DNA from 3 places in the Colwellia sp. MB02u-10 genome. Region 2 is predicted to be linked to each of the others. Evidence: predicted binding sites of a transcription regulator. Region 2 holds the regulator's gene; each other region holds the start of a gene.
What was found. The regulator sigma-54, encoded in region 2, starts transcription at its own class of promoters, with help from an activator protein. The targets are predictions, from matches to a motif close to GTTGGCACGNNNNTNGNNT.
Positions count from the first base shown of each region.

Region 1: H4J59_RS15720 (EF-hand domain-containing protein) is a predicted target of sigma-54. The motif match lies at 8,359-8,377, and genes of this name have one in related genera.
Region 3: H4J59_RS17370 (S8 family peptidase) is a predicted target of sigma-54. The motif match lies at 9,228-9,246, and genes of this name have one in related genera.

Region 1 is NZ_JACGVK010000134.1:33,890-44,923, reverse strand. It holds gene H4J59_RS15770 (CPBP family intramembrane glutamic endopeptidase) at 1-274, opposite strand, end outside; gene H4J59_RS15765 (winged helix-turn-helix domain-containing protein) at 495-2,018, shown strand; gene H4J59_RS15760 (nuclear transport factor 2 family protein) at 2,043-2,567, opposite strand; partial or broken gene H4J59_RS15755 (IS1595 family transposase) at 2,803-3,663, opposite strand; gene H4J59_RS15750 (FKBP-type peptidyl-prolyl cis-trans isomerase) at 4,266-5,024, opposite strand; gene H4J59_RS15745 (WD40 repeat domain-containing protein) at 5,183-6,148, shown strand; gene H4J59_RS15740 (SlyX family protein) at 6,145-6,366, shown strand; gene H4J59_RS15735 (tetratricopeptide repeat protein) at 6,612-7,031, shown strand; gene H4J59_RS15730 (hypothetical protein) at 7,693-7,881, shown strand; gene H4J59_RS19530 (winged helix-turn-helix domain-containing protein) at 8,034-8,315, shown strand; gene H4J59_RS15720 (EF-hand domain-containing protein) at 8,428-8,709, shown strand; gene H4J59_RS15715 (YHYH protein) at 9,416-10,693, shown strand; gene H4J59_RS15710 (hypothetical protein) at 10,808-11,034, shown strand, end outside.
Region 2 is NZ_JACGVK010000139.1:49,156-60,189, forward strand. It holds gene H4J59_RS17960 (KpsF/GutQ family sugar-phosphate isomerase) at 1-499, shown strand, start outside; gene kdsC (3-deoxy-manno-octulosonate-8-phosphatase KdsC) at 502-1,047, shown strand; gene lptC (LPS export ABC transporter periplasmic protein LptC) at 1,044-1,610, shown strand; gene lptA (lipopolysaccharide transport periplasmic protein LptA) at 1,576-2,136, shown strand; gene lptB (LPS export ABC transporter ATP-binding protein) at 2,137-2,868, shown strand; gene H4J59_RS17985 (RNA polymerase factor sigma-54) at 2,920-4,425, shown strand; gene hpf (ribosome hibernation promoting factor) at 4,462-4,749, shown strand; gene ptsN (PTS IIA-like nitrogen regulatory protein PtsN) at 4,779-5,237, shown strand; gene rapZ (RNase adapter RapZ) at 5,244-6,098, shown strand; gene H4J59_RS18005 (HPr family phosphocarrier protein) at 6,105-6,383, shown strand; gene mgtE (magnesium transporter) at 6,898-8,259, shown strand; gene pmbA (metalloprotease PmbA) at 8,372-9,727, opposite strand; gene yjgA (ribosome biogenesis factor YjgA) at 9,833-10,354, shown strand; gene H4J59_RS18025 (succinylglutamate desuccinylase/aspartoacylase family protein) at 10,461-11,034, opposite strand, start outside.
Region 3 is NZ_JACGVK010000138.1:17,896-28,929, forward strand. It holds gene H4J59_RS17330 (entericidin A/B family lipoprotein) at 635-784, shown strand; gene katG (catalase/peroxidase HPI) at 1,060-3,234, shown strand; gene H4J59_RS17340 (CC0125/CC1285 family lipoprotein) at 3,432-3,962, opposite strand; gene H4J59_RS17345 (hypothetical protein) at 3,974-4,738, opposite strand; gene H4J59_RS17350 (RNA polymerase sigma factor) at 4,735-5,226, opposite strand; gene H4J59_RS17355 (S8 family serine peptidase) at 5,349-6,707, shown strand; gene H4J59_RS17360 (hypothetical protein) at 6,704-7,633, opposite strand; gene H4J59_RS17365 (hypothetical protein) at 7,694-8,839, opposite strand; gene H4J59_RS17370 (S8 family peptidase) at 9,294-11,034, shown strand, end outside.

The DNA of each region.
Region 1 (11,034 bases), on a different contig from region 2:
ACATAGGAATGATGAGCGCCCACCTATATTTACTCCCGATCACTAGATGCTTATTTGGTTTCGTTATGGTGTTCCAACCCAAACGGTAGACGAGCAACATAGAAGTGGCTGCGATTAGGTAACGAGTGAGTGTTGCAAAGGTCCATAATCCTACTTGGGGAAACAAGTTATTTAACAGTACTGGTATTAATTGCGATGCAGCGACGGCAATCACAGCAATTAAAATAGCGCTGATTAGCGGTTGATTGAGAATTTGTTGTTTAAGTTTTTGCATTCTTATGAGTTACCGTTAGTTATTGGATAAAGCTAATGGTGTATGCGTTCATAAAAAAAACCTATTGAAATAATCTGAAAATTACTGAAATTCAGGTGAGGCAAAAACTTAACCAATTAATTTTATATTAATTTGGTGCACTCGAGACAATTGCAATAGGAACTGGTGTACTATTACATTCCTGTTGTTGAAAAACTCTAAGTAAGTGGGTAGTAAATTTGTGACTGTGTTTTACCAAACTGTCGGTTTTACAATATGGCCCCATACTGGCAAAGTGACTTTCAACGATCAAAATGTCAGTGTTCGTCCAAAAACGTTCCAATTGCTGGTATTACTCGTTTCGTCTAAAAATATGGTCAGCAAACAACAAATTTTGGATGAAATCTGGGATGATGTTGTTGTTGATGATGACCAAGTTATTTTTCAATCGATAAAAGAGCTTAGAAAACTTTTTGTGGGTAAAGATGTTATTAAAACGTATCCACGCAAAGGATATGCTTGGATTGCCAAAATTGAACAGAACCAAAATATAGATGTATCCCCTAACGACGCCAAAGCTGTGGGCTTAAAAAAGGCGACTCTTTTCAATAATCCATTGTCGTTAGCAATAGCCGCTACGATATTGTTCATTGTTATTTTAGCCGCTTCCTTTATGCAACAGGGCGAGCCAGCCATTACCGGTTCTGTCGTTGTTTTGCCTATTAAAAATAATATTGAAGACACTAACCATCAGTGGGTTCGCTATGGCGCAATGGATCAGCTAATTCAGCGACTGTCGTCTAGTCACAATGTCGGAGTGTTAAATACTGACTACGTTATGGAGGTAATGAAAAGAGCTGACATGCCAAGGGATAACTTTGACCGTCAACACATCGAGCAAATATTTACTGTATCGGGCGCGACTTTAGTTATTGAGGCTTCGGTAACAGGCAGTTCTGGCGACTACCAAGTCATTTACACCTTGCATCAACAGAATGACATTGAAAGAGGGGCTATTTTAGACGAGCACATTGGGTCTGCTATTGATAGATTGGCGGTGATAGGCAATCGAAAGCTAGACAACAAAAACGAAATTTCGACAACACATTATTTATCAGCATTTGCCAATCAAATGCTTGCTGAAGCAATACAAATGCGAAACAGTGGAAAAAATTTAGGGGCGAGGCAACTGTTAGAAGCTATTACCGTAACTGAGCCTGACAACCTTACCGCTTCACGGTTGTTGGTAGAAGTTGCTTTAGAAAACAAAGATCGTGCTGCGGTGGAGGAGATCCTTTCCAACGCAATTCCCAAGGCTATAGCCACAAAAAATATTAAAGAGCTGATTCGGTTACGATTTTTTGCAGCCATGAACGCCGCACAAAATGGCGATTTTGATCAGAGTCAAAAATTTATTGATGATGTTAACACTGATGCAAAACTGATTAACGACTGGTTATATTTAGCCTATGCATCGGAATTTACCGGTTCATTAAATCAACACCTAGCTAAGTTTGATTTAGCTCAAGCAAATTTTGAGCAGGCCATTGAATACCATAAAGTCTTGCAATGTCCGTTGGGACGCTCTAATGGACTGATGCATTTGTCGGTACTTGCGCATGCGCAAGGTGATTTAAAAGTCGCCGAATATAACGCTAAGCAAGCATTAGCAATTATTAATGAACGCGAATTGCTAAGTATAAAACCCGCAGTAAAATCATGGATACATCGAATTAAAACTAGTCAGCTACAACAAGACCTGTAGCGTCATAGGTTTAAGTTTTTTTAATTATATAACTAGCGTGAATGAAAAGTTGACTGCGTTAATCTTCCAACCGTTTTTGGTGTTTATTAACTGCCAGTGTTCTTGTCCAAAATTACTAACTTTCTCATCTTTGAAAAATTCATAATCAAAACTGACAGAAGCGACTTCTTTATCAGTATTAATTTTGACATTTTTGAAGACCTCTTTGCTTGCTTGGGGTGAATTGACAATTGCATGGATGAACTCTTTTGGTGTGCTATTCATGATCTTAGGTTGTTGTTTAAATTTCTCATCTTTCGCTATTAATGCTTTTAATGTGTCGTCACTAATAACACCAACCCAAGTTATATTATCATTGTTCATATTATGGAACAGCGATAAAAATAACGCTTCATCTTTGGTTACTATAGAAAGCTTAAATGATTCAATAACGTCCCAAATCAGAGAGGTCGTCTTATTCTCATTAGCTTGTATTGAAAAACTAAGAAGGGTTAGCAAAAAGAGTATTGAAGTAATGATAGGGCGTTTTTTCGATTCTATAGACAGCATTTTTTCACCTTTTTGGTTTAATATTAAACGGATTACATGATATAAGTTCACACTAACAAGGTGCTTGAATTGTGGTTAATGGTCTAATGAAATTGTCTGAAAACTTCTGAAATCACACTTGAATAAGAATGGGCGTATTCTGATGTGTGAAATAAAATCATTAAGATAGAATAACAAGTAGTAGAGAAATGGATGTCATATTTGTGTGCTTTTTCAAAGTAATACAATCTCCTGATTACCAATAAACTTCAGCTAGTCTCAATAGACGATTGGCATAGGCTGTGTTCTTACCACCAGCCTTGGTAGAAGCGTCCTCAACTCGAAATGATTATTAAACCGATAACAATACTCCGCCAAATGACGTGGCAGATGTTTGGCTCCAATGGCATGACAACTGCACCGTAGCGAGTTCTTCACATTGTCTATCATAGTATTCACGCATGAAGGCGGGATGCTCCAACATATCCAGATTACCGCCTGTAACGGCTCAAAAATGGTGTTTATCCTCACTGGCTATCACCCGGAAGCAGGCAGGCTGTCTTAAATAACAATGGTATCTGACTTGATATGCAGCGCTGATCATTTTCTATCGCCCTTGATTGAAACCCATTCACCACATTCATTCTCATCCGAACGGGATGACCCTGCTCATTCAGGCGACTGCGGCGACAAAAGGTGTCTTACCAGCTGCGCTTTCCCCCGCGTCGTTTGCCTCACCAGTACACATCTTCCAACTGCACGACACCTCCAATGGGGTGCTTTCTTTCATCGCCTGTAACAGCTTGTATTTTAGCTTCCAGGCGGTGTCGTAATTCACGCCTAATTGGCGCTTTAGCTCCATCGCTGACAATCCTGTTTTGGATTGCATTAGCAAATGGATTGCCATAAACCTCCTAGTTAAAGACAGTTTAGTACTCGCAAATAATGTTCCGCTGATCAGAGAATGTTGATGACCGCAGCGGTTACATTGTAAAAGTCTGCGGCACTTCAACTAGCAATAAATATGGTTACCGCAATCCCAGCACAAAGACCCCAGTGGGAAACGCCAGTTAAACAACGTTTGTTGGCACTTATCTTCAGTGCCAAAGTTTCCCATAAACTCAAACAAACTATACCCTTACTGAAACTGTACTTGATTCTTTGCCATGATCTACACCTGCCCTCACTGCACTTGTATACTGTGGGTTATCAGGGGGAAAGTCCATTTCAACAACTTATTTAGCCAATACCTCAGATTAATGGCTTAGGTATTCATGTTTCGTTAAATATAGCGGGACATCTTAACTTTGGCCCTGACACGCAATACATTGATGTTATTGACTACCACGTTGACCCGATAATAAAAGCTAAGTTCTTTAACCCAATAGTACGATACTTCCCTGAAGTTGATGCTAATAAATTGCAGCCTGATTACGCAGGGGCTCGGCCAAAATTACAAGCCACATACGAAGGTTTTAAAGACTTTAGCATTCAAAATGAAAACAAATATGGCATAGCAGGGCTAATTTATTTATTGGCTACTGACTCACCCCGGCTGATCTCAAGTTTAGCTATTGCTGAGTACGTTGAGCACTTACAGCTAACGGATTAGCCTAATTGAATGCAGTAGCAATACAGTAGTAATGCCGGGTTAAAAACAAAAAAACCAACCTAGGTGGTTGGTTTTTACTATACAAAAAGCTATAAAATTTTACTTATCTATTTGTCGCCAACTTGCGCTGCGGCTTCTGGTTTTTGAATTTCTAATAACTCAATATCAAACTGAAGCACAGAATTACCCGGAATGCGTGGTGGGTTTCCGTTAGGACCGTAAGCTAGATCTGCAGGGATAGTAAATTTAAACTTAGCACCTACTGACATTAACTGCACACCTTCGGTCCAACCTGAAATCACGCGATTAAGTGGAAAAACAGCTGGCTCATCACGTTCGTATGAACTATCAAAAGTTTCACCATTAAGGAAAGTACCCTTGTAATGTACTTTTACTGTATCAGTGGCAACAGGCTTTTCGCCGTCAGCAGCGGTTAAAATTTCGTATTGAATGCCAGACTCAGTAACTTGAACACCTTCTTTTTTAGCATTTTCTGCCAAGAAAGCCTGACCTTCAGCTAAGCTTGCTTCTGAACTGACGGTAGCTTGTTCGGCTTGCTTTGCTTTCATTGCTTGATCTAAGTTCATCAACAAGGCTTGAATGTCTTCTTGTTCAATTTGAGAATTACCGTCCATGCTATCGGTAAAGCCACGAATAATAAGTGTTTTATCTAAAGTTAAGCCCAATTTATCGTGCTCTTCTAGATTACGCTCCATATATAGACCAATTGAAGCACCTAAACCGTAGGCTTGTTTTTGTATTTCTGTATCAAGCGCAACTGTTTGTTCTTCTTGCTTAACTGGTTCTTGACAACCCATTACTGATAATAAAGCAATAGCGACTACCGTTGGTTTAAAAAATTTCATTTATTTCTCCGTTTACTACTCAGTCAGAAATTCCCGCTAAGTCATTTAAATATGTGTGAATTGTGAAACAATGCGGCTTATACTAACGATAAATGCCCTAAGAAAAAAGTATTAATATTTTGCTAAACTGTAACTTAACTAATTTTAAAGCCAAGCTTTTGTTTTTATTGGTGTTGATATGGCTAACAGCTTGTCAGCCTCTCGGTCAAGCACCAGAAAAAAGGTGGCAACATGCGGTAGAGGGAGCCTACGCGGCAAATATCTCTAATGACGCTAAATTCAGTGTTGTCTCATCCATTCATCACGGCATTAGCTTGTGGGATTTAGACAAAAACGCGCTGAAATATAACTGGTCGCAACAGCAAAATAGTGCTGATAATTTAGTGTTGGTGGCAGATATTGCTGATAATAACAGTCATGCCATAACCGCTAATCGCCATGATTTTTCGTTGTGGAATATCAAAAATGGCCAATCAGAAGGTTATTGGTCAATTACCGAATCTAGTATTCGTGATGTAGCCGTAGCAAATAATGGTGACTACTTACTTGTTGGACAGAGTAACGGTAAAGTCGTACACATCACCATTGCCAATGGCCGCCGCTTAGAGTTTTTGGGTCATCAAGAAAAAATTAATGCAATCGATATGCTACCTAATGGCCGAGTGGCTATTTCTGGCTCTAATGATTTTGTTGCTTATGTCTGGGATACCGCTTCGGGACAAGTTATTTATCGTTTTAATCACCCTAGCCGCGTGACTATGGTGGCGCTTGATCCTAAAGCACGCTATGCCTTTACCGCTGACAGTAAAAAATCAGCCAATATTTGGGATTTAAAAACGGGCGAGTTAGTGTCCCAATTAAAATATTTTAATCGCCAAGAGATTTTTAGTGCCGTGCAATTTTCACCTGACGGCACTAAGTTATTAACTGGCGCGCCTTCTCGTAAGGTTAGCGTATGGGATATTGCTACAGGCGAACGGCTAACCAGTTGGCGTGTTTTACCACGTGATGATATTAGACCGGCGGGGGCAGTTGTTTATAGCGTCGCTTTTAGAGATAATAACCAAGTAATCACCGAAAGTTCCTCAGGATACGCCGAATTATGGCAGGTAAATAAACAGTGAAATCAGTTAACGAATTAAACAAAGCAATTGAAATGCTTGAAAGCCGCAATGCCTTTCAAGACGACATAATAGAACAACTTAACCACGAAATAACACTACATCAACGCCAGCTTGCAGAGCTGAAACAGCAAGTATCATTGCTTGCCAACAGAATTAAAGACAATACGCCAGAGCAAGACGGTAAAGAAGAAGTAGAGCCACCGCCGCCACACTATTAAAAGCAATAAGCTAAATATTGTAATCTAATTGATACCAAATACTTCAAGACCTGCGAGGTTATTAAAGCAGATCTAAAATAACCTTAGGCGCTAATGAGTAGGCTTTATTTAATTTGCTCTGTTAAATTTTAAGCTACTGAGCGAATAAACTGGGGTTGGTGGCTATAAAAGCATTATAATTAGCGATTGAATATTGTTAATCACAAAACTTAACGCAAGTTAACGCAACTGACAAAGGTCGCAGCATGAACACCAAAATATACAAGCAAGTGCTTTTTTTCGCTGATCACTTAATGGCAGCAGCTCAAGAGCAAGACCAACCTACATTTGATGGTTTTTATGCCGAGCTAAAGCAACTCTGCGAAGAGAATGAAAATACCGATAAAGACCACCCTGTGCAATGGGAAACACTTGCTGACTTTACTGATGACTTACCCTTAGCTATTACTATTTACGAGCAAGCTTTATTAAAAGCTGAAGCGATTAACGACAAAGACTTCCGTTCGTCTATTAGTTATTCTATTGCGACAATGAAAGTGGCATTAGATGATAAAGCAGGTGCTATTGAGTCATTAGAAAAAGCTAAAATAAGCTGTAATAAAATTTCGGATAAAGAATTAAAAGCGGAAATTCATGACTTACTGGAAGAGTTAAAACTTTCGTAAAAATTTAATTTTAAACTTCATTATGCACTGGAAAATACTGGCAGGTATTTTCTAGAGTATCTTTCTCATCATGATTGGCTTACTTTCCCTGTAATACCTAAAACTTATTAACCTCAATAATTAAGCTGTCTAGTTTTAGTTTTTATGAAATATGGTCCAACGAATAAAATTTAAATAAACCACAAGGAAGATCATAAAGTACAAAAAAAGCAAAAAGTCATAGAATTTAAAAAAAAACATCTCAACTGAACACCTATGGTTGGCTTGTTGAAACGATAATCCCCAATACCCTACTAATGCAGTGGAGCATTGATAAAGGCATGGTTTAATATGTTATTTCAAAAGAAATAGAAACATTACAGCCCGCATTAACTCAGATAACAGATAAATATAAAGTTGAAAACAATGGGCCGTATCTGGCTGGGAAACACCGTAGGTTTCATCACTTAATTACCCAGCAATTAGCTAATAGTGACTTGGATGTAGAGAGAAACTTTCCGCCTACACAAGATATAACCGATAAAAGCGCCTCGATAAACCATGGTTTTAAGCTGAATCAGCAGAAAATAGACCTCCACCTTGCCATAACAATTTTGCTGACTTACCTCCTCGCCCGCCAAAATCTGAAGCAAAGTATGCATTATTAGATGCTGACGAAAATGTGATTATTGCTAATTACTTGTCGACTTTAGATTATAAAAAAATAGCTATCGAGGTTGATAATCGCGTAGTGGGATATTTTGCGGTATCAAAACGGAATCAACTCACACAAGGTTACGAAGTTGAATTTATTGAACAACAACAAGAATATTTATGGCTAATTGCACTTTTAGTCATAAGCCTATTTTAATGGTGACGGCTAAGGTTGAAGAAATAGAACGCTTGATAGGTTAAGAGTTAGGCGCTGATGACTATATTTGTAACCCCTTCAGCCCTCGGGAAGTTGTTGCAAGAGTTAAAGCGGTTCTAAGAAGAACACAAACAATCGAAAATAGTGCTGATATGCTAATACTCGACGAACATCGCCTTACGGTAGGTTTTCATCATCAAAAAGTATCACTTACTTTTGTAAAGTTTCAGCTATTAAAACCCTTAGCCGCTAAACACAAGCGAATTTTTACCCGTGATCAACTGATACAAAATATGTATTCAGATCATCGCATCGTAAATCATCGCACCATTGACAGCCACATAAAAAAATTGCGTAAAAAACTCAACGATATTAGCCATAGCAAAGACTGGCTGCAGTCGTTATATGGCAAGGGTTATCACTTAGCGCTTTAGCTGCTTTTAATAAAAATGACTGAAGTGAGTTAACTTACTTTTTATTTGCACATTTTTTGCATTTTCTATTGATAACCTTGTTTATGAACTAAACACAGGATTAACAAAGATTATGAATATGCAATCAAAAGCCGTATTAGCTATCACGTTTGTAGTGGTTATGTTTTCTCAAGTACAGGCTCAAGAAAAAAATCGAGACAGACCAGGACCACCGGATTTTTCATCGATAGATATTAATGGTGACGGTGGAATTGACATGGACGAGTTTTCGCAACAAACCCTGCCTAATGGTGATCATCAAACTATTTTTTCTCATATCGACAGCGATAATAATGGCGTGATTAGTAGCACAGAGTTTAAAAATCACCGACCACCTACTAAACAGCAACGTTGAGGCGCTATAAATGATTAACTCAACAAATTTCAATAGTTCAATGCCATCGCCAAGATCAGCGCAAAGCTTAACCGAAGAATAACAGTTTTTTATTTCTGATACCTTAGCTGAATTTGACACTGAAAATATTACTCAAGAAGGTGCTTTGAACATTATAAAAGCATTTTCTCAAACCAATATTCAACCAAATGCAGCGCTAGAAAAAGCAGCTTCAAACTGCCGAATTTGATGCAAAAAACATTGGCGATCTAGCCAATGTTTCTAAAGCTAACAGGCCACTTCCTCCGCCTAGACAAAGTGCAGAAGAAATAACTTCTCTGGTAGACTATCTAGCAGAAATTCTAGAAGAACATCGGCGGAAAATAATGGCAATAGCCTGAGCGACACAAACAAGCAATCGATATTGGCATAGATCTTTGAAAAGTTTGATATTGAAGAGGGCGAGTCAATTATCAACACCACGGCGTAAACTATGAGTAAAATATTTAATAGTTCATGTGCTGATGGTATATCTAAAAATTAATGTGGGTTTAATTTTGACAATAAACTACTTTTAAAGTGAAAGTAGCTTATTTTTATTAACTTTTTATCCGCTCCAAGCTTTAAACTAGCTTTAAAAATCCTTTCACATTTTTTGCACACTTTCTGCACATTTTTGTTTTAAACTAACGCTATTCTAATAAAAAATACTGAAGGAATTTTTAAAATGAAAACAAAAATAAGTTGTTGGAAAAGTTCATCAAGCTTACTGAGCTTATGCTTAGTCATATCGACATTAACCGCTTGTGGTGGCAGTAGTAGCGCCGATAGTGATGAAAGCAGTGAATCTGGAACGACTAATTCAGCCCCCATTGCTAACGCTGGCACTGACCAATCGGTATTTTTAAACAGTACTGTTGTCCTTTCTGGTGAGCTAAGTAGCGATGCAGACAAGGATACGCTCGGTTATTCTTGGAGTTTCTCATCAATTCCTAATGGCAGTGTTGCTACATTATCAAGCGATACTCAGGTAGCACCTACTTTTGTCGCTGATGTTATAGGTAGTTATAGGGTTAATTTAACTGTCGACGATACTCTGCTTAATAGTGAAGTTGATAGTGTTGAAATAGTGGTTTCAGAAGTACCGCAAAGCTCTACTTTAGGTGTTTTATGTGACTACAATTATAACGAATATAACGATTCCATTTATGTACAAGACGACAGCTTTTCGCAATGGAGCTGTACCGATAGTGAGCGTTTATTAAGTGCCAACGGCATTCCTGATCACGAGGTAGGAGAGTTTCCAAATGAAGGCAACCCCAATACTATTTCGTCTCAAACTATTTCAGCTAACTTAAGCTTGTCGCCTGTAGAGTCGACTGCTGCAACAGAGTTAGGCGGTCCTCGCGGTGTTACAGGTTACGTACTTAATGGGGTGAAAATTGATGCGGGTACCGCAGGAAGCTGTGACGACTCCGGTGACAACTGTAGTTTAATCGATAACAGCGGCAATTGGAGTATCGAAGCATTAGGTCATACAAGTTTTAACTTTGGTACTGACAACAACAATGCCCATGTTCAGCCCGGTGGCACATATCATTATCATGGTATGCCAGAAGGTTTTATAACAAAACAAGGTGGTGGAGACACAAGCATGACGCTAATTGGTTGGGCTGCCGATGGCTTTCCTATTTACGCCCGCTACGGTTATAGCATTGTAAGTGATGCAACGTCAGCACTTAAGTTGCTTACAGGCAGCTTTCAATTAAAAAGTGACGTTAGTGCTTCTCGACCTTCGCAAGACATCTACACATTAGGGACTTTCGCTCAAGACTGGGAATATGTTGCCGGTTCAGGAGATTTAGATGAATGTAATGGCCGAGTGGGCGTTACACCTGAGTTCCCCGAAGGTATTTATCATTATTTTGCCACCGACAGTTACCCGTACTTTCAACGCTGTGTAAAAGGCGAAGTAGAAGTAACAGGTGGTATGCCACCCCCTTAATACACCTACTTAACGATACCGACATCAGTAATTCTGTAATGTCGGTTCAACTTTACAAAATACGACTGGCACTTTTATAAGCCCAGTACGGCTAAATTATCAGGATGTAACAAGATGAAATTGAATATTACCATAGCAATGTCGACTATTTTAATCTTGCTAAATTTACTGTGCTCTAAGTCGCTATATGCCCATGTAATGGTAGCTCAGCACGGTACATTGAACGTTGCCGAAGATGGCGTTTACATGGTAATTTCATTGCCGGTATCTGCTTTTGTAGGCATCGATGAAGATCTTGATAGTAAACTTTCTGCTGAAGAGTTTGCAACGCACCGCCTTAG
Region 2 (11,034 bases):
CACAGCAGCCTTAGTTATGGGCGATGCCCTAGCGGTGGCTTTATTGAATGCGCGCGGCTTTACTGCAGATGATTTTGCCTTATCTCACCCCGGTGGCAGCTTAGGTAAAAGGCTATTATTACGCTTGGGCGATATCATGCACAAAGACGAACGCCTGCCAACAGTAAGCCAAGAAGCTAAAATAAAAGACGCCTTAGTTGAAATGTCACTAAAAGGCTTGGGTATGACCGCTGTTGTTGACGCAAACAATAGCTTAATAGGCCTGTTTACTGATGGTGATTTACGCCGTATTTTAGATGAAGAAATTAATATTCACCAAGACAGCATTACCAGCGTAATGACAAAAAAACCTTTAGTGGCTAAGCAAGATATGCTGGCGGCTGAAGCATTAAAGATCATGGAAGACAAAAAAATTAACGGCTTAATTATTGTTAACGATAATAACCAACCCATTGGCGCGATGAACATGCATGACTTATTAAAATCTGGAGTGCTCTAAAGGTGAACAGTTTATACGGAAAAGTAGCGCCAAGTGTTTGGCAAAAAGCGCAAAACATCAAACTCTTTGTTTGTGATATAGACGGCGTTTTTTCAGATGGTCGTATTTACTTAGGTAATAATGGTGAAGAATTGAAAGCCTTTCATACTAAAGATGGTTATGGCGTTAAAGCCTTAGGTGCAAGCGGCGTTGATGTAGCGGTGATCACGGGCAGAACTTCAACTATCGTGCAAACCCGTATGAGTGCATTAAATGTTAAGCACATAGTACAAGGCGAAGAAAATAAGCTACCGGCTTTAAAAGCTATGCTCAGCGCATTAACATTAGCGCCTGAACAAGTGGCTTACATCGGCGACGATATGCCAGATTTTGACTGCCTTAATTATGTTGGTTTTAGTATTGCGGTCAATGACGCGCACCCCACCATTTTAAAATCTTGTGACTACATCACCTATACCCGAGGTGGTTTCGGCGCCGTGCGCGAAACTTGCGATCTTATTATGCAAAGCCAAAATACCCTAGCTGATGCAACGGGCGCTAGCCTATGAATCGCATATACCTTGTCAGTATAAGCTTATTTTTATTGGCCTTAACCACCTATGGCTTACTTGAATGGTATGGCGCGAAGGAAGAAACCAGCAACATTCTCGATACCGCAAATAACCCTGAATTTATTGCTGAAAACCTTAACAGTGATGTGTATAAAAATACTGGGGCATTATCTTATAATGTAGAAGCGAAACGCATGGAACATTATGCTGAATTAGGGGTCACACACTTTGAATATCCACGCTATACATTATACCCAAGGAACAACAAACCTACTTGGAAAATAACCGCCAATGAAGGCACCTTGTATAACAACAATCGCGTAAAATTAGCAAATCGCGTACGTTTAATCGCCACTGATAAAGAAAGTTTGATACAGGAAGTGCATGGTAAAAATTTAGAAATGGACTTAAAAACTAATATTATCAGCTCAGAGCAAACTATCTTAATATTAGGTAAAGGATTTACTATGTATGGCTCAGGATTAATTGTAGACTTAAACACAACACAGATGACATTGACCGAACATGTACAGACTATTTATAAAAAAATTAAAAAGTAACTTATTAAAAAGTAACTTATATTGCCTCACGGCGTTAGCATTATTAGTGCCTGTCGCAAGTGCAGAAAAATTTGACGTAGAACAAGAGATTAAAATATCTTCTTCACGCCAAGCTGCCGATCTCAAAAATAAAATATTCAGTTATATTGATAATGTCATTATTTCTCAGGGCACACTAACCATACATGCTGAGTTAGTACAGGTTATCACCCAAGAAAAAAGTGACAGCAAAATTTATATTGCCAAAGGCTCACCGGCGACCTTTGAACAAACACTTCAAGATGGTAGCCCAATCAATTTGCAAGCCAATGAAATCCGTTATGAGCCGAGTATGAATACCGTCGTTATTTCAGGCAATGCCCTCCTTAGCCAAGAAGGCAGTAAAGTCAGTGGCAGTAAAATCACCTATAATTTTTCCACAGAATATGTCAACGCCGAAAGCCTAGACAATGCTAAAGTTGAAACCGTATTACAGCCGAAAAACAAAATTAAATTGCCTATAAAATCAAAGGATAAGCAAGAGTAAATGTCAACTTCTACATTATCAGCAACCGGCCTTGCCAAGTCCTATAAAGGCAGGAAAGTTGTTAAAAACGTCAGTATGCACGTTTCAGCAGGACAAATTGTTGGCTTATTAGGACCAAATGGCGCAGGTAAAACCACCTCTTTTTATATGATTGTTGGCTTGGTGAAGAACGACAGTGGCTCAATTGTCTTAAATGATGAAGATATAACCTTACTGCCGATGCACGAGCGCGCGAGAAAAGGTATCGGTTATTTGCCACAAGAAGCCTCTATTTTTCGTAAGTTATCGGTTCATGACAACATCATGGCCATTTTACAAACACGTAAATCACTTAGTGACGTTGACCGACAAGAAAAACTTGAACATTTATTAGAAGAGTTCAACATAGGCCATATAAAAGATAACTTAGGCATGAGTTTATCTGGCGGTGAGCGCCGACGAGTTGAAATAGCACGGGCATTAGCCGCAGATCCTAAATTTATACTTCTGGATGAACCCTTTGCCGGTGTTGACCCAATTTCAGTAGGTGATATAAAAAAAATTATCCTACACTTAAAAGATCGTGGCATAGGTATTTTGATCACAGATCACAATGTACGAGAAACACTCGATGTTTGTGAACATGCCTACATCGTTAGTCATGGTGAACTTATCGCTGAGGGTAATTCAAAGCAAATTCTTGCAAATCAACATGTAAGAGATGTATACCTTGGCGAACAATTCACGCTATAGTGAATAAAACCAATTGAACTAATGAATTTGAATAGGGAAAAGAAAACGTAAATGCGTCCTACTCTGCAACTCCGTATCGGACAACAGTTAACGATGACCCCGCAATTGCAGCAGGCGATCAAACTGTTGCAATTATCAACTTTGGATCTTCAACTAGAGATTCAAGAGGCACTTGAAAGTAACCCTTTGCTTGAAGTTGACGAAACGCACGATAACAATTCAGAAAATACCCCTGACCATTTAGAAGCAGGATATTCGGTAACTTTAGGCGAAAAGTCAGCAACATCCTCTGATGGCAGCGAAGACTCCACTCCCTCGATAGACGAAATTAGCTCCTCTGAAGGTTTAGCAAAAACAGACATCCCCGAAGAACTAAACAGTGATAGCACATGGGATGATAACTTCAGTGCCGGTGTCAGTAGTGGCGGTGTTGGCCATGCCTCAGAAGATTATACTTATCAAGGTGAAACGAAAGACTCATTACAAGACCATCTGATTTGGCAGATGGAACTAACGCCCTTTACTGACACTGACAGAACCATTGCCATTGCCATTATTGAAGCCATAGATGAAGCAGGTTATTTAACCGTTTCAGCCGAAGAGATCTTAGAAAGTGTCGGTATTGATGGTGTAGAACTTGATGAGATTGAAGTGGTGTTAAAGCGTATTAACGTATTTGACCCCATTGGTGTAGCCGCTCGTTCAATTCCCGAGTGCTTGCGTATTCAGCTTAATCAATTTGCTAAAGATACCCCTTGGTTAGCGGAAAGCAAAATTGCCGTCAGCGAGTATATTGATTTACTCGGTAATCGCGATTATCGTCAATTGATGCGTAAATTACGCTTGAAAGAAGAGCAATTACGCGAAGTTATTCGCCTAATACAAAGTTTAGATCCCCGTCCAGGTGATAGCGTCATAAAAAGTGAAGAACAATATGTTATCCCAGACGTGTCTGTTGAAAAGAAAAACGGCCGCTGGACAGTAGAGCTCAATCCTGACACTGCACCTAAACTATCGGTTAATCAGCAATACGCGGCTATGTCTCGTTCAATGAAGTCATCTACTGATAATCAATTTATTCGCTCTAACTTGCAAGAAGCAAAATGGTTTATTAAAAGCTTAGAGAGCCGTAACGAAACGCTTTTAAAGGTTTCAAATTGTATTGTGCAACGCCAACAAGGCTTTTTTGAACATGGACCTGAGTCAATGCGCCCTATGGTATTGAACGATATTGCCGAAGCCGTAGATATGCATGAATCAACTATTTCTCGTGTGACCACGCAAAAATATATGCACACGCCTAGAGGAATTTTTGAGCTTAAGTACTTTTTTTCTAGCCACGTTAGTACTGAAAACGGCGGCGAATGTTCATCAACGGCTATTCGAGAATTAATTAAAAAGCTAGTGGCTGCTGAAGTGCCTGCAAAGCCACTCAGCGATAGTAAAATGGCAGATATTTTAGCAGAGCAAGGTATACAAGTGGCAAGGCGTACCATTGCCAAATATCGAGAGTCACTTTCTATACCGCCATCAAATCAACGTAAAAGCCTATTGTAGGCAGTTTTATTCAGCCAATAAAGAGGATTGAAGTATATGCAAATTAATCTTACTGGACACCATGTCGATGTTACCGATTCATTACGTGATTATGTCAATGGCAAGTTTGAAAAACTAGAACGTCATTTTGATCATATCAATAATGTACATGTAGTATTAACGGTAGAAAAACAGAATCAGATTGCTGAATCAACAGTGCACTTAAGTGGCACCGAAGTTCATGCTAAGGCACAGCATAGTGACATGTATGCATCGATTGATGCATTAATTGACAAGCTAGATCGCCAAATATTGAAATATAAAGGTAAAATCAACAAACATTAGCGCCATTTCGCTACAGGTCTTAGAAGTTTATGAAGTTGCAAGACATCTTAACCCCGGACTGCACTATTTGTGCAGCACCGGGTGCCAGTAAAAAACGTATATTAGAATATTTAAGTCGCTTGGCCGCCGATAAACTCGACAGTCATGATACTTTTCAGCTCTTAGAAAGCTTAGTTAAACGCGAAAGAATGGGTTCAACGGGCATAGGTAATGGCATTGCTATACCTCATGGCCGTCTAGAAAATGCTACGCCTACGAAACCTATTGCCGTGGTTATTACCACAGAACAAGCGATTAATTTTGACGCTATTGATCATCGCCCCGTTGATATTTTTATCGCCTTATTCGTTCCTGAAGAAGAATGCCAGAGCCACTTGAGTACGCTGCAAAGTATCGCAAAAATCTTTCGTGACAAGCAATTTTGCAAGCAAGTGCGTAAATGCAAAAGTAATCAAGAACTGTTTCAGTTAATACAACAAGCGAGTTAAACACGGATGAAATTAATTATTGTAAGTGGCCGCTCAGGATCAGGGAAAAGTGTTGCACTGCGTGTTTTAGAGGATTTAGGTTATTATTGTGTTGATAATATCCCTGTCAACTTGTTACCCGCACTGACCCATACGGTTATTAATGATTATGAAAATGTTGCCGTAAGCCTCGATGTTCGTAACCTACCAGCCGATCCTAACGACGTACCCGAAATTATTGAATATCTGCCCAATGCGGTAGAATTGAGCATACTGTATTTAGATGCTGATGATAGTGACCTTATTCGCCGGTTCAGTGAAACGCGACGTTTACATCCGTTGATCAAGCAAAATATTGCGCTAGACCAAGCGATTGCCTTGGAGAAAAAATTACTTGAGCCCATCGCCAGTCGGGCAGACTTATACATCAATACCAGTCAACTGACACCGCACCAACTCGCTGACTTAGTTAGAGAGCGAGTTCTGGGTAAAACGTCTGGTTCAATGGTGGTTGTGTTTGAATCATTTGGTTTTAAACATGGTGTACCACAAGATGCTGATTATGTCTTTGATGCACGCTTTTTACCTAATCCATTTTGGGATAAAGAGCTAAAAGGCTACACAGGTTTAGACAAACCGGTACAAGACTTTCTTGCTAGCCAGCCCATTGTGACTAAATTTGTTTGGCAAATTAACAGTTTTATGATGACCTGGTTACCCCACTTAGAACGTAATAATCGCAGTTATATCACCATTGCCATTGGTTGTACGGGTGGCAAGCATCGCTCGGTCTATATTGCCGAATTACTGGCAAATAATTTGCGTAAAGAGCGTAAAGATGTGCAATCTCGCCACCGTGACTTAACCGTTGAAGGCACATAAACTAAGATGAGCAAGTCCACTAGCTGCACTGTACTTATTATCAATAAACTTGGGCTGCATGCCCGAGCGGCTTCTAAGCTTGCCCAATTAAGCCAAAAATTCACCGCTAAAGTCATTATTGAATTAGACGAAAACCGAGCAGACGCGAATAGTATTATGGGGCTAATGCTGCTGGCAGGCGCCCAAGGTAAAACCGTCAAGGTTATTGCTTCTGGCCAAGATGCTGAACAAGCCCTAGTAGAGATTTGCCAACTCTTTAGTGACAAATTTAATGAAGCCGAATAATAACTGAGTGCTTTATCCTTGCTAAGCACACGCTTAAGTCAATAAAAAAGCTGCTAAAATGGCTAGATTACGGTAAACTCTACGCGGATAATTATTAACGAACCCTAGTGACTAAAATAATATACTAGCCAATTTAGCACTACATTAAAGCTTTTAGAATAAGCGAAATAACTCAAGCATAACCGTTTTCAACTGTGTCTCCTGAGTCGCACTACCGTCCAAATCTATCGATGCTTATGTTTATTTATTGGCTATAACAAAAGCTTAATAGTTATCTCTCATAATAGGATCTGTTTAACTTTTTGGGTTAACATTGAACTCGCTTCAGTAGCTTTAGATAAACCCAAAGATAATAGTATTAGTTTGCAAGGGCTATGGCGTGCTCATACGTCTATGTAGCCAGCGGCATATCATGTGTTTGCTGAGCCTACCTACTAAACAAACTGCACTAAAGTCAGTTCAACAACCCCTGATAATTTTCAGTTTTCGTTTTACAACGGCAAAAGGTGAATATATGCCGGAAGGTTCTAAACAAGAATACAATCATCAGCGCCTTCAGCAGGTTAATGATGCCCTTGATAGTGGTATGTTTGTCCATGTTCGCAAGCTATTGCAAGACATGCCCACTTACGATCTCGCTTTATTATTAGAGTCATCGCCAAGCAAAAGCCGTGTCGCACTTTGGCAGCTTATTGATGCCGATCATCACGGTGATGTGCTCGAAGAGTTAAACGAAGAAGTTCGAAAAGGCATTCTGAAAAATATTCATCCAGAAAAACTAGCTGCCGTTGCAGAAGGAATGGATGTTGACGATTTAGCTGAAGTATTCAGAACACTACCTGACACAGTTTATCAGGAAGTGCTTAACGCGATGGACTGGCAAGATCGCCATCGTGTTGAGGCTGCACTTTCATTTGAGGAAGACACGGCCGGCGGTATCATGAATACCGATACCATCTCTATTCGTCCTGATGTTACGGTAGATGTGGTGCTACGTTATTTACGACTACGTGGTGAATTACCTGAAGCAACCGACTCTTTTTATGTGGTTGACAGAGCTGATCATTTCCTTGGTTCAGTATCTTTATCTGCTATTGTTACTGCCAAAGCAGAAACCATTATCTCAGACCTAATCAATAAAGATATTCAAGCCATTACCGCCGATATGAATGAAAAAGATGTCGCGCAGCTATTTGAGCGCTATGATTGGTTTTCTGCCCCTGTTGTCGATCACGAAGCACGACTACTGGGTCGTATTACCATCGATGATGTTATTGATATTATTCGTGAGGAAGCCGAGCATTCTATGATGAGTATGGCGGGTCTAGATGACGAGGCTGACACCTTTGCTCCGGTCTTAAAAAGTACCCAACGCCGTTCTATTTGGTTAGGCGTGAACTTAATCACCGCTCTTCTGGCTGTCGCAGTGTCGAGCATGTTTGAAGGCATTTTAAATCAACTGGCTATTTTGGCGGTGTTAAACTCTTTAGTGCCTAGCATGGGCGGCGTCGCCGGCAACCAAACTTTAACCTTAGTTATCCGCGCTATGGCCTTAGGCCATGTTGGTGAAAGTAACTCGCGAATTTTACTCTATAAAGAATTGGCCATTGGTTTTTTTAATGGTCTAATTTGGGCGGTGTTAATCGCTTCTGTTGTGGCGATTTGGCAGCAAAACTTAATGCTGGGCGCCATCATTGCCTTTGCCATGTTAATGAATATGACCGCGGCTGGCATTGCCGGTGTTACCGTGCCATTAATGTTGAAAAAAATGAATATAGATCCCGCCTTAGCCGGTAGTGTTATCTTGACAACGGTAACCGATGTCGTGGGTATATTTGCCTTCTTAGGCACAGCGACCTTGCTGCTTGGAAAATAAACCATAGCGATAAGCTTTCAGTTTAAAGCTGTCAGTAAACAACTGAAACTAGTTACTGTTCAGTTGTTTTTTCTGACAGCTGACAGCTTTTAACTTCAAACTTCTATTATTTTTAACTGCCCGCTACTTGCATCTGGTTAACAATAATAGAACCGGTACGAATACTGCCTCGCATATCGGTATCGTTACCAATAGCGACAATACCAGCAAACATATCCTGTAATTTACCCGCAATGGTAATTTCATCCACTGGATAAGCTATTTCACCATTTTCCACCCAAAAGCCTGCTGCACCACGAGAATAGTCACCCGTCACGACATTCACGCCTTGCCCCATCAACTCGGTTACTAACAAACCCGTGCCTAAAGTTTTTAACATCGCATCAAAATCACCGCCTTGGCCTGCGTCTTTCATGCCGAGTTGCCAATTATGAATACCACCGGCATGACCGGTTGATTTCATGCCTAACTTACGCGCTGAATAGCTAGTTAACAGGTAAGTGGCTAAACTGCCATCCGTAATAATTTCACGATCTAGGGTAGCGACACCTTCGGCGTCAAAAGCACTACTTGCCAAGGCCTTTTTCAAATGAGGACGTTCACTAATGTTTAAAAATTCAGGAAAAACTTGTTGGCCAATGGCGTCCATCAAAAAAGAAGATTGTCGATACAAATTACCACCACTAATCGCGGCAATAAAATGGCCAAATAAGCTATTAGCCACATCAGCTCGAAACATCACAGGTACTTTAGCGGTCGCTAACTTACGAGCACCTAAGCGTGATAATGTTTCTTTAGCCGCTTGTTGCCCTATGTTGGCTGCACTTTCCATAGCATCAAATTCACGACTAACGGTATAAGCATAATCGCGCTGCATGTCTTCACCTTCTTTGGCAATCATCACACAACTTAAATTATGGCGCGTACTCGGATAGCCCACTAGCTGCCCCTGACTATTGCCGTAAACTTTAAAACCTTCAAAGCTCTCTAATGTGGCGCCGTCTGAATTAGTAATACGTTTATCATAGCCAAGCGCCGTGTCTTCACAGGTTTTTGCCAAACTAATCGCTTGCTCTGTGGTTAACGCTTTAGGGTGATATAAATCTAAGTCTTCAGGCGTCATCGACAATAAATCTTTATCTGCCATACCTGAGCATTCATCAACAGAGGTATATTTAGCAATATTTACCGCGGCTTCTATGGCTTGTTTTAAAGCTTTTTCAGATAAATCAGCCGTAGAAGCGCTACCTTTACGACCGTCTTTGTAAACGGTTATGCCAAGCCCACCATCACTGGTAAACTCAACATTTTCAACCTCGCCTAAACGGGTACTCACGCTAAGACCTTGTTGGCGACTCATCGCAACTTCAGCACCATCGGCTCCGAGTGATTTAGCCATTGTCATGGCGTCATTAACACGTTTTTTCACATGTTCTATTTGCATTTGAATACTATCTGAATCGCTCATAGGTAAATTATTTCTCACATTTTATCGATACATGCAACAGGAATGTTTTTGCTGATACTGCTTTGTTGTATACTATAGGTAATTATCACTTTATTGCTTAACATTATGCCCCACTCTGCCAACGATATCGATGAATTAGAAGAAGAATTACTGAGTAAATCAGAAATAAAACGAGAAATGCATCGACTGCAAGACTTTGGCCTGATCATAGTCAAAATGTCGAAGCATCAACGCAGCAAGCTACCGCTAACTGATGAACTGAAAGCCGCTATGCTGCTAGCAGATAAAATCACCAATAAGCATGAAGCTATGCGTCGTCATGTCCGTCATGTCGCGAAAATATTGTCTGAAATGGATCTTGAGCCGATTAAGCAGGCAATGGACGTTATGGCCAATAAACATCAGCAAGAGTCGGTCAAATTTGAAAAGCTCGAAAAATTGCGTGACGACCTGATAGCAGACGGTAATGACACCATTGAAGCCTTGTTAGCCGAATGCGACAGCATGGAAAGGCAAAAGCTGAGACAATTAGTCCGTCAGGCGAAAAAAGAGCACAGTGCTGAAAAAACCGGTAAACATTACCGTGACTTGTTTACTTACTTAAAAGAACACGTAGTTTTTAAGTAGCTAGGGTTTAAATCGCTATTAAAAAATAATAGCCCGGATAACGGCACAAAAAAAGCGCCTTGATTTAAGGCTAAATCAAGGCGCTTTTTCTTTTCAAAACGCACGACTATAAAATACTAAACTTACTAAATACTTTATAAAGTTCAGTACCTTGATTGACACTCGCCGAAGCAAAATGCAAAATTGGTATGACACTGTGATCTAAGGTTATATAGTGTAATGGGTCGCCATCACCATAATTATCCATACGTAAAATACGCGCTAATGGTTCTCCTGCCGCTAAAGGCTGACCAAATTGAGCCAAGTAATCCACCATACCGCCCATGGGGGAATATAGTGCCTTGTAATCGGCTAACATACAGCTGTAACGCGTCATGGTTTTCGGCTGGTAATCTTGGCTATTGATCACACCTTGATACTGCAGATAACTTAAAATACCTAAAGCATCTTCACGGGCAACCTCTAAATCAATCTGCTCTTGTGAACCCAACTCAACGGTAAAACTCTCTTTGATAATAACATCTTGGCCATGATTGGCCTCAGTTTTAGTTATAGGAAAGTCACGGCCAAGGGCAGCAAAGGTCTGCTGTAATTGCCACCAAGGACAGAATGTGGCTTCATCTAATGCACCATCAAAGTCGTTAGGAATCAATAAGGTATGTGGGATATCAAAGTGCTTT
Region 3 (11,034 bases), on a different contig from region 2:
CATAATCATCAAAAATTAGCCGATACATCACAGCTTAAATAATGCCTTACTGACGAGCATTTAATCTGTGATATAAGCTTTATCCTATCTTAATCACTTGTAGTAACTCGCATCAAAAACCTCTCACAATGCCTTTTAAGCAATGGCCAAGCAACACTCAAAAAACTAATGATTAGTTGTAAGTGACTATACTATTTATAAAAAAACAGATTTCTCTTGATAAACACTCGGTTCACCTTACTAATACCTCTTACCAGTATCATCTCGTTTTATCTGCCTTATTATCGCCATTACAATAATCGTAAACGTTTAAAAAATATTGGCTAAGTGACTTTATTCTGCTTAATCCAATAATCATTGCTTTTATCTGCATTATCTCTTTGCTATTTAAACACTAAACTTTTTGCTAAAAGTGATACAAACTTAATCACCTACTGAACCAAAAATTTGATCTATAGGGCTATTTTATAGTACTGAGATAAGCTAATGATAAAACACCTGACGCTGTTAACGTTAACCAGAACAATATAAGGATAAAAGCATTGAGTTGCGCCATAATCTAATGAATATGAAATAGCGCTTAGCGTGATGCTGTCTGTGTCACGACAAACTAATAACCTAAAAGGAACAGAAAATGACAGCTAAAACATACTACTCAAAGATTAAATCAATATTAACGGTGTTATTACTAAGTAGCACCTTAGGTGCTTGTGCCACCATTGATGGTGCAGGTAAAGATCTCGAAAAAGCGGGTGAAGCCATTCAAAATGCTGCTAAAGGCTAAAATAACACTGAATATAGCGGCTTAGCTCTTCGAGTAACGTCACTTGAAAATGCGTATTTAGCCATCATATCAAATGGAGAAACATCACATTTTAACTGAAATTCTTGACTGTCAATCTAGGTCTATCTAACTGAATTTCAATAGGTAATAAAATATTTGTAATATTAGCGCTTTAAACAGTGTACTTATAATTTGACATGACCACGCTGAGTAATGATGCCAAATTGGCTGATGACTTAGATATCTCTCTATCACTGCACGAAAGGAAACAAAATATGAATGACGATAAAACAACATCTGGTGGAAAATGTCCTGTGATGCACGGTGGTGCTACAGAGAGTTCGATGACAAATATGACCTGGTGGCCTAAGTCGCTAAACCTCGACATTCTTCATCAGCATGATAGTAAAACCAATCCTATGGGCACGAATTTCAATTATCGGGATACGGTTAAAGATCTCGACATTGCCGCGCTCAACAAAGATATGCACGCACTGATGACTGACAGTCAAGACTGGTGGCCCGCAGATTGGGGACATTATGGCGGTTTAATGATCCGTATGACTTGGCATTCAGCCGGTACCTATCGTATTGCTGATGGACGAGGTGGTGCTGCTACGGGTAATCAACGTTTTACCCCGATTAATTCTTGGCCCGACAATGTAAATTTAGATAAAGCACGACGTCTACTTTGGCCAATCAAAAAGAAATACGGTAACCAACTTAGCTGGGCAGATTTAATTGCTTACGCCGGCACTATTGCCTATGAATCTATGGGGTTGAAAACCTTTGGTTTCGCCTTTGGCCGTGAAGACATTTGGCATCCAGAAAAAGACATCTACTGGGGTGCTGAAAAAGAGTGGCTTGCACCTAGTGGCAGCGAAAATAGCCGTTATTCTGGTGATCGCGATTTAGAAAACCCATTGGCTTCAGTAATGATGGGATTAATCTATGTTAATCCTGAAGGTGTAGACGGCAAATCTGACCCATTAAAAACCGCTCATGATATGCGTGTTACCTTTGAACGCATGGCGATGAATGATGAAGAAACCGTTGCCCTAACCGCAGGGGGTCACACCGTGGGGAAATGTCACGGTAATGGCGATGCCTCAATACTTGGCAGAGAACCAGAAGCTGCCGATATTTCAGAGCAAGGCACAGGTTGGAACAATAAAACAAAACGTGGTATTGGTCGCGATACGGTATCCAGTGGCATTGAAGGTGCATGGACTACTCATCCTACACAGTGGGACAATGGCTATTTCTCTATGCTACTCAACCATGATTGGGAACTGAAAAAGAGCCCCGCCGGTGCTACGCAGTGGCAACCCGTGAACATTAAAGAAGAAGATAAACCGGTTGATGTCGAAGACCCTAGCATACGCCAAGATCCCATTATGACTGATGCAGATATGGCATTAAAAATGGATCCCGCTTATCTTAAGATTTCACAACGTTTTGCCAATGACCCTGAATATTTCTCTGACGTTTTTGCCCGTGCATGGTTCAAACTGACCCATCGCGATATGGGCCCGAAAGCACGATACATAGGCTCAGAAGTACCGCAAGAAGAGCTTATTTGGCAAGATCCCGTACCCACAGGTATGACAGGTTATGATGTAAAAGCGCTTAAGGAAAAAATAGCCGCTAGTGATTTAACTATCAGCGAAATGGTTGCCACAGCATGGGACAGCGCTAGAACTTTCCGTGACTCTGACAAGCGCGGTGGTGCTAACGGTGCTCGCATTCGCCTTGCACCACAAAATAACTGGCAAGGAAACGAGCCTACACGCCTAGCTAAAGTGCTCACTACCCTAGAAACGATTGCAAACGAAAGTGGCGTCAGTATTGCTGATGTTATTGTCCTCGCAGGTAATGTCGGTATTGAGCAGTCAGCAAAAGCGGCTGGCGTTGATATTACAGTACCATTTGCCCCTGGACGTGGTGATGCAACTGACGAGATGACCGATGTAGAGTCATTCAAAGTACTTGAACCTCTGCATGACGCTTATCGTAATTGGCTCAAAGCTGACTATAGTGTTAGCGCTGAAGAGTTAATGCTAGACCGCACACAGTTAATGGGTTTAGCTGCTCATGAAATGACTGTACTTATTGGTGGCATGCGTATGCTAGGCACTAATTTTGGTGGCAGCAAGCATGGTGTATTTACCGAACGTGAAGGTGTGTTGTCGAACGACTATTTTGTTAACTTAACGAATATGGACTATAAATGGCAGCCCGTTGGCGATAATTTATATGAAATTCGTGAACGTAAAACAGATAAGGTCAAATGGACAGCCACACGTGTTGATCTTATCTTTGGCTCGAACTCGATTCTTCGTGCTTATAGTGAAGTTTATGCACAGGACGATAATAAAGAAAAATTTGTCCACGACTTTGTTGCCGCATGGACCAAAGTGATGAGCGCTGACCGTTTCGATTTAGCATAATGTTCAACTAATAACCTTGCCAATCATATCCTCGCGCCTGAGTAATTGGGTGCGAGGATATTTATACTCAATTATCATTACTCTCTGACTTAAGCCAATCAGTATTAGCCAAAAAAAAAGCCCTAAATAGGCCTTTTCAAATGCTTACTCAAGTGAATATATGCTACTTCAGCTTTTAACCCACCATAGCCAAGGAATTAATTAGCCTTTGTTGCTAGTTTTTTAGATAAATTTTCAATCACATCTGCAGCGCTGTAACTTGACTCGTTGCTCATAACGCCTTTGCCCAGACGAATTTCTAAAATACTATGCACTTCTTTGCGGCTATTCGTATTCGTACTACTAAAAGCAACCCCGACTTCACTGCTTGGACGTCGGTAAGTTTCACAAGTTAATAGTCCACAACGACGTTCAACCCGCTGCTGATGCGATAAACCTATCGAGGAAGCTGGCTGAACTTTTTCAGACTCTACAAAGGTTTCTTTACTGGTGATCACAAACCAATCATAGCCTTGCGCTTGAGTCAGTTCAGCTGCTCTTAATAGGGCATAATCCGCGGCATCTGCGACACTGTTAGAAACACTTTTAAACTGCACACGAAACCTGTCCTCGGTTATTTTTTGCTCGCTATAGCCGACTGAGCCTTTGTTTGCTGGGCGATATTCAGGCTTAGATGCGCAAGCCGTTACTAATAAAGTCATCAATATAAATGTAATAAGTGTTTTCATTTTAACCTCGATTATTGTTGCTCAGTTTGCCAGTTGTTCGCGATGGCTCGTTGTTCTTGAGTACTGTCCATAGCCGGTCCATTGATCATCGTGTCTATAGCGCTATCCAGTTGCGCTTGGTTAGATGCGGCGCGGTAATTTTGGGTGTTTTCAGTGAGTTTTACTTTTTCGGTAATTTTTAACTGCCATAGGCCATTTTCTTTACAGGCAATATTAACACTCGCCGTTTGCTCGCTAACGCGCTGAAATTGGCGACAGTAATCGCCGGCAAGGTTAGTAAAACTTAAGTTAGCTGTGATCTTATCTCCTTGCGCTATTGACGATATTTCGCCACTTCGCTGCTGATCTAACACTTGTGTTATACCCGCAGTAATCACTGTCGGTGCTTGTTGAGACTGCATTAAGGTTACCGTACCTACGCCAAATAACATGGCAACGCCAGCGGCCAATGCATAAGGCTTTTGTAGGCTTTTATTGAAGTTTTCCCAAGCGGATAAACTCACGACATTTTTCACTGACTCAGCCGCTGACTCAGCCGTTTCCCCTTGCGCTATTTTTTTATCAATGCTTTGCGCTAATGGCAATAAATTGTCTGCCATCGGTGTGTTATCAATCACGGCAGCATTTTCTGCCACCCAGTGATCCGCTTGTGCTAAATCCGCTAAACGCATCACTAAATCGTCATCGCTTTCCAGCGCACAGCGTATCTCTTCCATTGCCGCTTCGCTAAGTTCAACATCTATAAAAGCACTTAGCATTTCATCGCTGATTTTCATGCGTCTGCTCCTAACCTATCAGGTTTTATCATATCTAATAATGCGCAGCGCGCTCTTGATAACCGACTCATCACGGTACCAACAGGGATTTCCATTGACGACGCCACTTCTTTATATGACATACCCTGTACCGCCACTAAAGACAAAATAGCGCGTTGTTCGTCGGGTAAAGTATTCATCGCGACATTAACCTGTGCAAGCATTTCTTTGCTGTCGAATACTTGCTGTTCATTCACACTTTGTGGTTCTTGCAGTTCAGGTTTAAGCACGGCATTCTGTCGGACTTTGCGCGCACGATATTCGTCAATCCAGACATTGCGACAAACCTTAAAAGCCCATTTATTGACATCTACTTCATCAGGCACGCCTTTTTTCAGTATTTTTTCTAGCGTGATTTGCACTAAATCGTCAGCATCTGCGGCATTACCGGTTAATGAGTAGGCAAAGCGTCTTAGCATTGGTAGTATATTTTCAATGGTATTATTCATGTTTTTTACTCCTCTCTACTAAGAAGACGTATGTAAAAAAAATTTATTCCATAAAAAGGAAATTTATTTTCAGTTGAAACGTTTTATTAACTACACGCTTATTTTTGAGGCTCAAGATTAACATGAAAACCTTAGCTTTTACCGCCATATTTATTGCTGTTTTTAGTACCTTATCATCTGCCCAACAATTGCCCACAGGCGGTGTTTTAGGACAAATTAATACCATAGAGCGCACCGCCCGCGATATTACCCGACAACTCGATAGACCGCCGATACTAGCTCCTTTTGAATTAAGTGACTTACCCGACATTAACAAGGTTAGCACTGAGCAACTTAACGCTTTACCTGCCACTTTAGCGATAACCACCAGCGCAGGTAAAAATCTGTGGCTTGATGTCGAAGTAGAAGGTGGTTGGCGAGCTGTTCAGCGACAATGGCTACTATTAGCCGACGATAGCAGTAAAAAACGCTTAGTTGAGCATGGCGCGCTGATTATTACCGAGTCGCGTTATACGGGTTTGGCTATGGCACTGCTGCGTTTTAATGTGCCCAAAGCTTTAGACTCAAAGCAAGCGTTAAGCCAGATACTCTCAACGCAAGCCACGCTAAGTTTAGCGAGAAACCATATGTATCAAACACAAAGTCAAAAAAGTCAGCGGGTAGATGAAAATTTAAGCCGTCATCACATCGCCAAAGAAAAAGTATCGCCACTAAGCCGCGTTAATCCGGCTTGCGAATTAGCGGTAAAAGTGGGTCTGGTTGATAGCGCAATTGATACCAAACATAAGGCTTTTAAACACGCCGATATTACTGCGAAATCTTTTTTACCTGATGATTTATCTGCTTCGTTGCAACACGGTACCGTGATTGCCAGTTTATTAGTTGGCAAAACCACACAACTGTTGCCACTGTTACCGCAAGGTAAAATATATTCCGCGCAAGTATTTTATCAGCAGTCAGACTATGCCCAAGGCGCAACGCTGTCAGCCATCATCGCTGGCGTAAACTGGCTGTTAGAACAAAACGTTCCTGTGATTAATATGAGTTTAGCGGGACCAGACAATCAAATTTTGCAGAGTGTACTAAGCGCCGCTATTGCAAAAGGTGCCATCGTTATCGCCGCTGCGGGTAATGAAGGGCCGGCAGCTCCACCTATGTATCCTGCCGCTTATCAAGAGGTTATCGCGGTCAGTGCGATAGACAAATATCAACAACCGTATCGTTGGTCAAATAGAGGTGACTATGTCGATTACTCAGCGTTAGGGGTGAATGTACTCACAGCGCAAAGTGGCCAAGGTGTGGGCCGGGAGTCAGGCACATCGATTGCTGCCCCTTATGTTACAGCAACCTTAGCCTGTTTAGCGCTAACTTATGGTAAGAATAAGCAGGATTTATTAGGTAAACTCAATGATCTAGCGGTAGATTTGGGCCCTGAAGGTAAGGACCCTATTTATGGTGTGGGCGCGATCTTTAGACCTTAAAATTGCGCTTTAATAGACAATGAAGAGAGGGTTTGGCTGTACGTTTGGCTATCAAGTTGTGAACGGTAATCGCCATATTCAAGGTTACTGACCAACGCGAGGTGTTTATTGAAGTCTAACTGCCATTGCGCGTGAAAAATGTTTCTATGTTCATCTGCCTTTGACTCAAGCTGACTGTCCATATCCTCATGACGATAAGTTTGATAATCTTTCGATTGAAAACGCCAGCCTATGGCGGCTTTTTGCGCTAAACCAAATAATGTAAAATTTTGCGAAAGCTTAGTGCTCAACCCATAACCGCTATAATTAAACTCAGGGTCTATAGCCGTTTCCTTATCCGCACTCACGCCGAGCATAAACATAGTGTCACCGTCGTTAAGAAAGTGGAACAGCTCAGCACTGGCGCCAAAAGCGTCGGCATTACGGCTAGTGATCTCGGCAAATTTTTTACTTTTAATTTTTGCACTGGTACGTAAAAAAGTTTGTGGTTGAAGAAAAGTGCCTAAGTAAATACTGGCTTGGTGAAAGGTTAAAAAGCTATCGCCAGCTAATTGGGCCTTAGCCCCATCATAACGTAGGCCTAAATCTTTTTTACGCCATTGATAACTAGCATCAAGACTGACTTGATGTAAAGTTAGGTCGAAGGCATCAAACTCATTATAGTCTTTTTCATTATAACGATATGCCGCGCTTATTTTCGCTTTATCATTAACTTTCCATAAACCAGTAACTGCTGCTGTTTTTTGCAGGCCACTATCTCCCTGTGAAGAAACCTCATCAAGCTCATCAACACTCAGTGCTGAATGACTAATTAGACCTAAAGAAACTTCGCCGTTAACCGTCATAGGCTCTGATGTTGCCGCCATTAAATGTAGACTTAAAACACAACTTAAACCACAGCTTAAACCACTTAATATATATTTCATCTTAACTACCTCAAATAAAAAAAAGCGCCAGAGCTACTGGCACATTCAACATGGCAACAATTACCAAGCTAACGCTAAATCGCTTGTTAAGGTACTAACCACTTCAGCAGCGGTTGCAGCCGCCAACTCGGTGTTAATTTGCTCAGTAACCGCACTGGTAATTTGCGTATTAACGTTTTCACTGATAGCACTTTGCGTACTTGAGGTGATTGCATCTTCAACATTGGCATTAATCGTTTGTTCAAGCGCTTGCGAGGTTTGTGCTGCCGCATCTAATGCGGTGATGTTTTGAACATTAGCCATTTCTTGTAGGGAAAGTTGCTGAGTTATTTGCGAAGTGTTAGCAAAAGACCTTGCGCTATCAAGCGTAGGATTCAAGGCAACATTTTCAGGTGCTGGCATGGTTTCACTCGGCATAGCTTCTTCAGACCCTACTTCAGACCCTTCTGGTGCAGCACTTTCTGCTAGCGCTGGAAACTCTGCGCTTGTCACTTGGCTAAGTGACTGACTCAAGCTTGATGCAGTATCTAATGCACTAATGTTTTCAACATTAGCCATTTCTTGCAAAGAGAATTGCTCAGAAGGCTGTAAAATGAGTTGCTGCGTTACTTGTGAAGTGTTAGTAAAAGACCTTGCACTATCAAGCGTAGGATTCAACACAATACTTTCAGGCGCTGGCATGGCTTCACTCGGCACAGCTGCTTCAGACCCTGTTTCAGGCACTGTTGCAGAGTTTTCAGGTGTATTACTTTTAGCTAGCGTTGGAAACTCTGTGCTTGTCACTTGGCTAAGTGACTGAGTCAAGGTTGCTGCTGTAGCTGAAGTGACATTGATGTTTTTACCCGCGTCATTTGATAAGCCAGTTATTGACTGACTATTGTTATCAAAGGCTTGCGCTGTGCCAACATTCCCTGTGTTACTTGACGACTGTGCTGTTGATTCGCTTGGTGCAGACTCTGCTGCGTTCTCTACTGTGTTCTCTTCTTCACTATTCGCCTTAACTTGGCTATCGCTCTGAGCTGAGGTGTCTGATTGTGTCGATATTTGTGTAGCATTATCTGCTGAGTCAACTTGCTGAGATGCCTGAGTTTGTTGGTTTATCTTGGTGCTTTGGCTAATTTCAATATCAGTAGCTTGCGCGATACTTACCCAACAACTCATGCCGCTTAATACTAATACTTGTGCTATTTTATTTAATTTAGTCATGTTTACTTCCTCTAATGTCTGTTTATATTTATGTTAATGACACTGAGATAACGGATGACGTGAGGTGTTTATTCCAAAATAATTAAAAACTCTATTTAGAATATTTTTATATTAATTACTTCATCAACTTACATACTTAATGAGCTTTATAATTATAGTGGCTAAAAGTGTATTTAAAATTTCATCCGATATTTTCACTCGACATGATAGGGATATTAATTTACTAGCAACATGATTTAAATAACAAAAACAATAAACCACCTCTTATTTGAAATAAATGAATGTAAATTATTACTGTAAACATTCAACAATTACCCTCACTAACTTCAATTTAAACATGTCATTTATTTCAAATTAAATTAAAACACATAAAATCAGCCACTTGGTTTGTGGCTCGAAATTTGCATCGCTAATGGTAATACGTAAAAGATATAGATATTTAGGAAAACGACATATGAAGCTAAAATATATTCATAAGAGTGCCATGCTGTTAGCTGGAATGTTAAGTATTTCAGCAATACCTTTCTCCGCACACAGTGCTAAAACTTTATTAGATCCCCTGGTTGAACGCCACAATGAAGTGATCATTCAAGGTGATGATCTTTTAAGTGTTAAGAATATTATTGGTAGTGTAGGTGGAATTATCACTCACGAACTGTCATTAATTAACGGACTTGCTGTAAACGTAAGTGATAACGAGTTAGCGACTTTAAAATTATATGAAGACGTTATTACCATCATTAAAAACGAAGCAGTTTTTAGCGCCAGTGCACTCGATAACTGTAAAGTTTACGGCAGCCATGTTGTTGAAATGTCAGCTAACAAAATCCGCTGGAATATTTATAATGCCAAAGACCAAAAAGTCAATTTCAATAAAATGACCTTTAATTGGCCTCCAGGATTAGGCAATATACGTACACTTAAAATCAATGGTCTTCCTGTATTTGTTAGCGTAATAGCAGATCAAAATGGCGAGTTAGTACTTAATGCCACGGATATTCCTGCCACTGCATTTTTAGAGGCTTATGAAGATGCGACGGTTGAATTAGCTTTTACAAATAATGGTACTGATAGTTACATGCACAACGATTTTTCGATGGCTGTGGGTTTCGCTGAAAATTGTGACCGTAAACTTGCAGAAGGTTACGAAACTCAAAGTATTGATGGTGACAGCAACACTTATTACGTCAATGTTATTGGTGCAGATGCATTACACAAAATGGGAATTACTGGTAAAAACGTTACTGTAGCCGTAGTCGACAGTGGTCTTTGGGGTGCTCACAAAGCATTAAACCGCAATACTTCGAACCAATCTAGAATCAAAGCAGCATACGACGCTATAAACGGCACTGAAGTTTCGCCTCATAAAATGACCGATGAAAATATTCATGGTACTCACGTAACTAGCATTATTGCTAACAGCGATCGGGCGGTTGAGTATGGTCAAATGACTAGTCACTATCAAGGTGTCGCACCTGACGCTAACTTAGTGGTGGTAAAAGCTATTCATCCAGACGGTCACAGTACCTATGCAGATGCTATTCGTGGCTTACAATATATTGCTGATAATCACAAAGCGTTAAATATTCGTGTTGTTAACATGTCATTCGGTGCGCAGCCCCGTTCAAGTTATTGGCAAGATCCACTAAACCAAGCGGTTATGGCATTATGGGCAAAAGACATAGTGGTAGTAACATCTGTCGGTAATACTGGCCCTAGCGCCATGACAGTTGGCGTTCCTGCTAACGTACCTTATGTCATAAGCGTTGGTGGCATCAGCGATAAAAATACACTAGACACCAGTGATGATGAAATGTTGTCATTTTCATCTCAGGGTCCAACGCATGACGCCTTTATCAAGCCTGACTTAGTCGCTCCAGGTGGCCATATGTTCAGTCTAGGTAATTCAACAATGCAAACTGCCATTAAATTTCCTCAATACTTAATGGCTAAAGACCGATACATGATGTCAGGTACTTCACAGTCTTCGGGTGTCGTAACCGGCATAGTCGCATTAATGCTACAAAATAACCCTAACCTAAGTGCTGACGATGTTAAATGTCGGCTATTAGGCAGTACTACCATGGCACAATCACCAGACGGTGCACTTGCTTATAGTCCTTTTTATCAAGGGGCAGGCCGTGTAAATGCGAAAAATGCGGTTGAATCAACAGCCAAGGGTTGTGCTAATAATG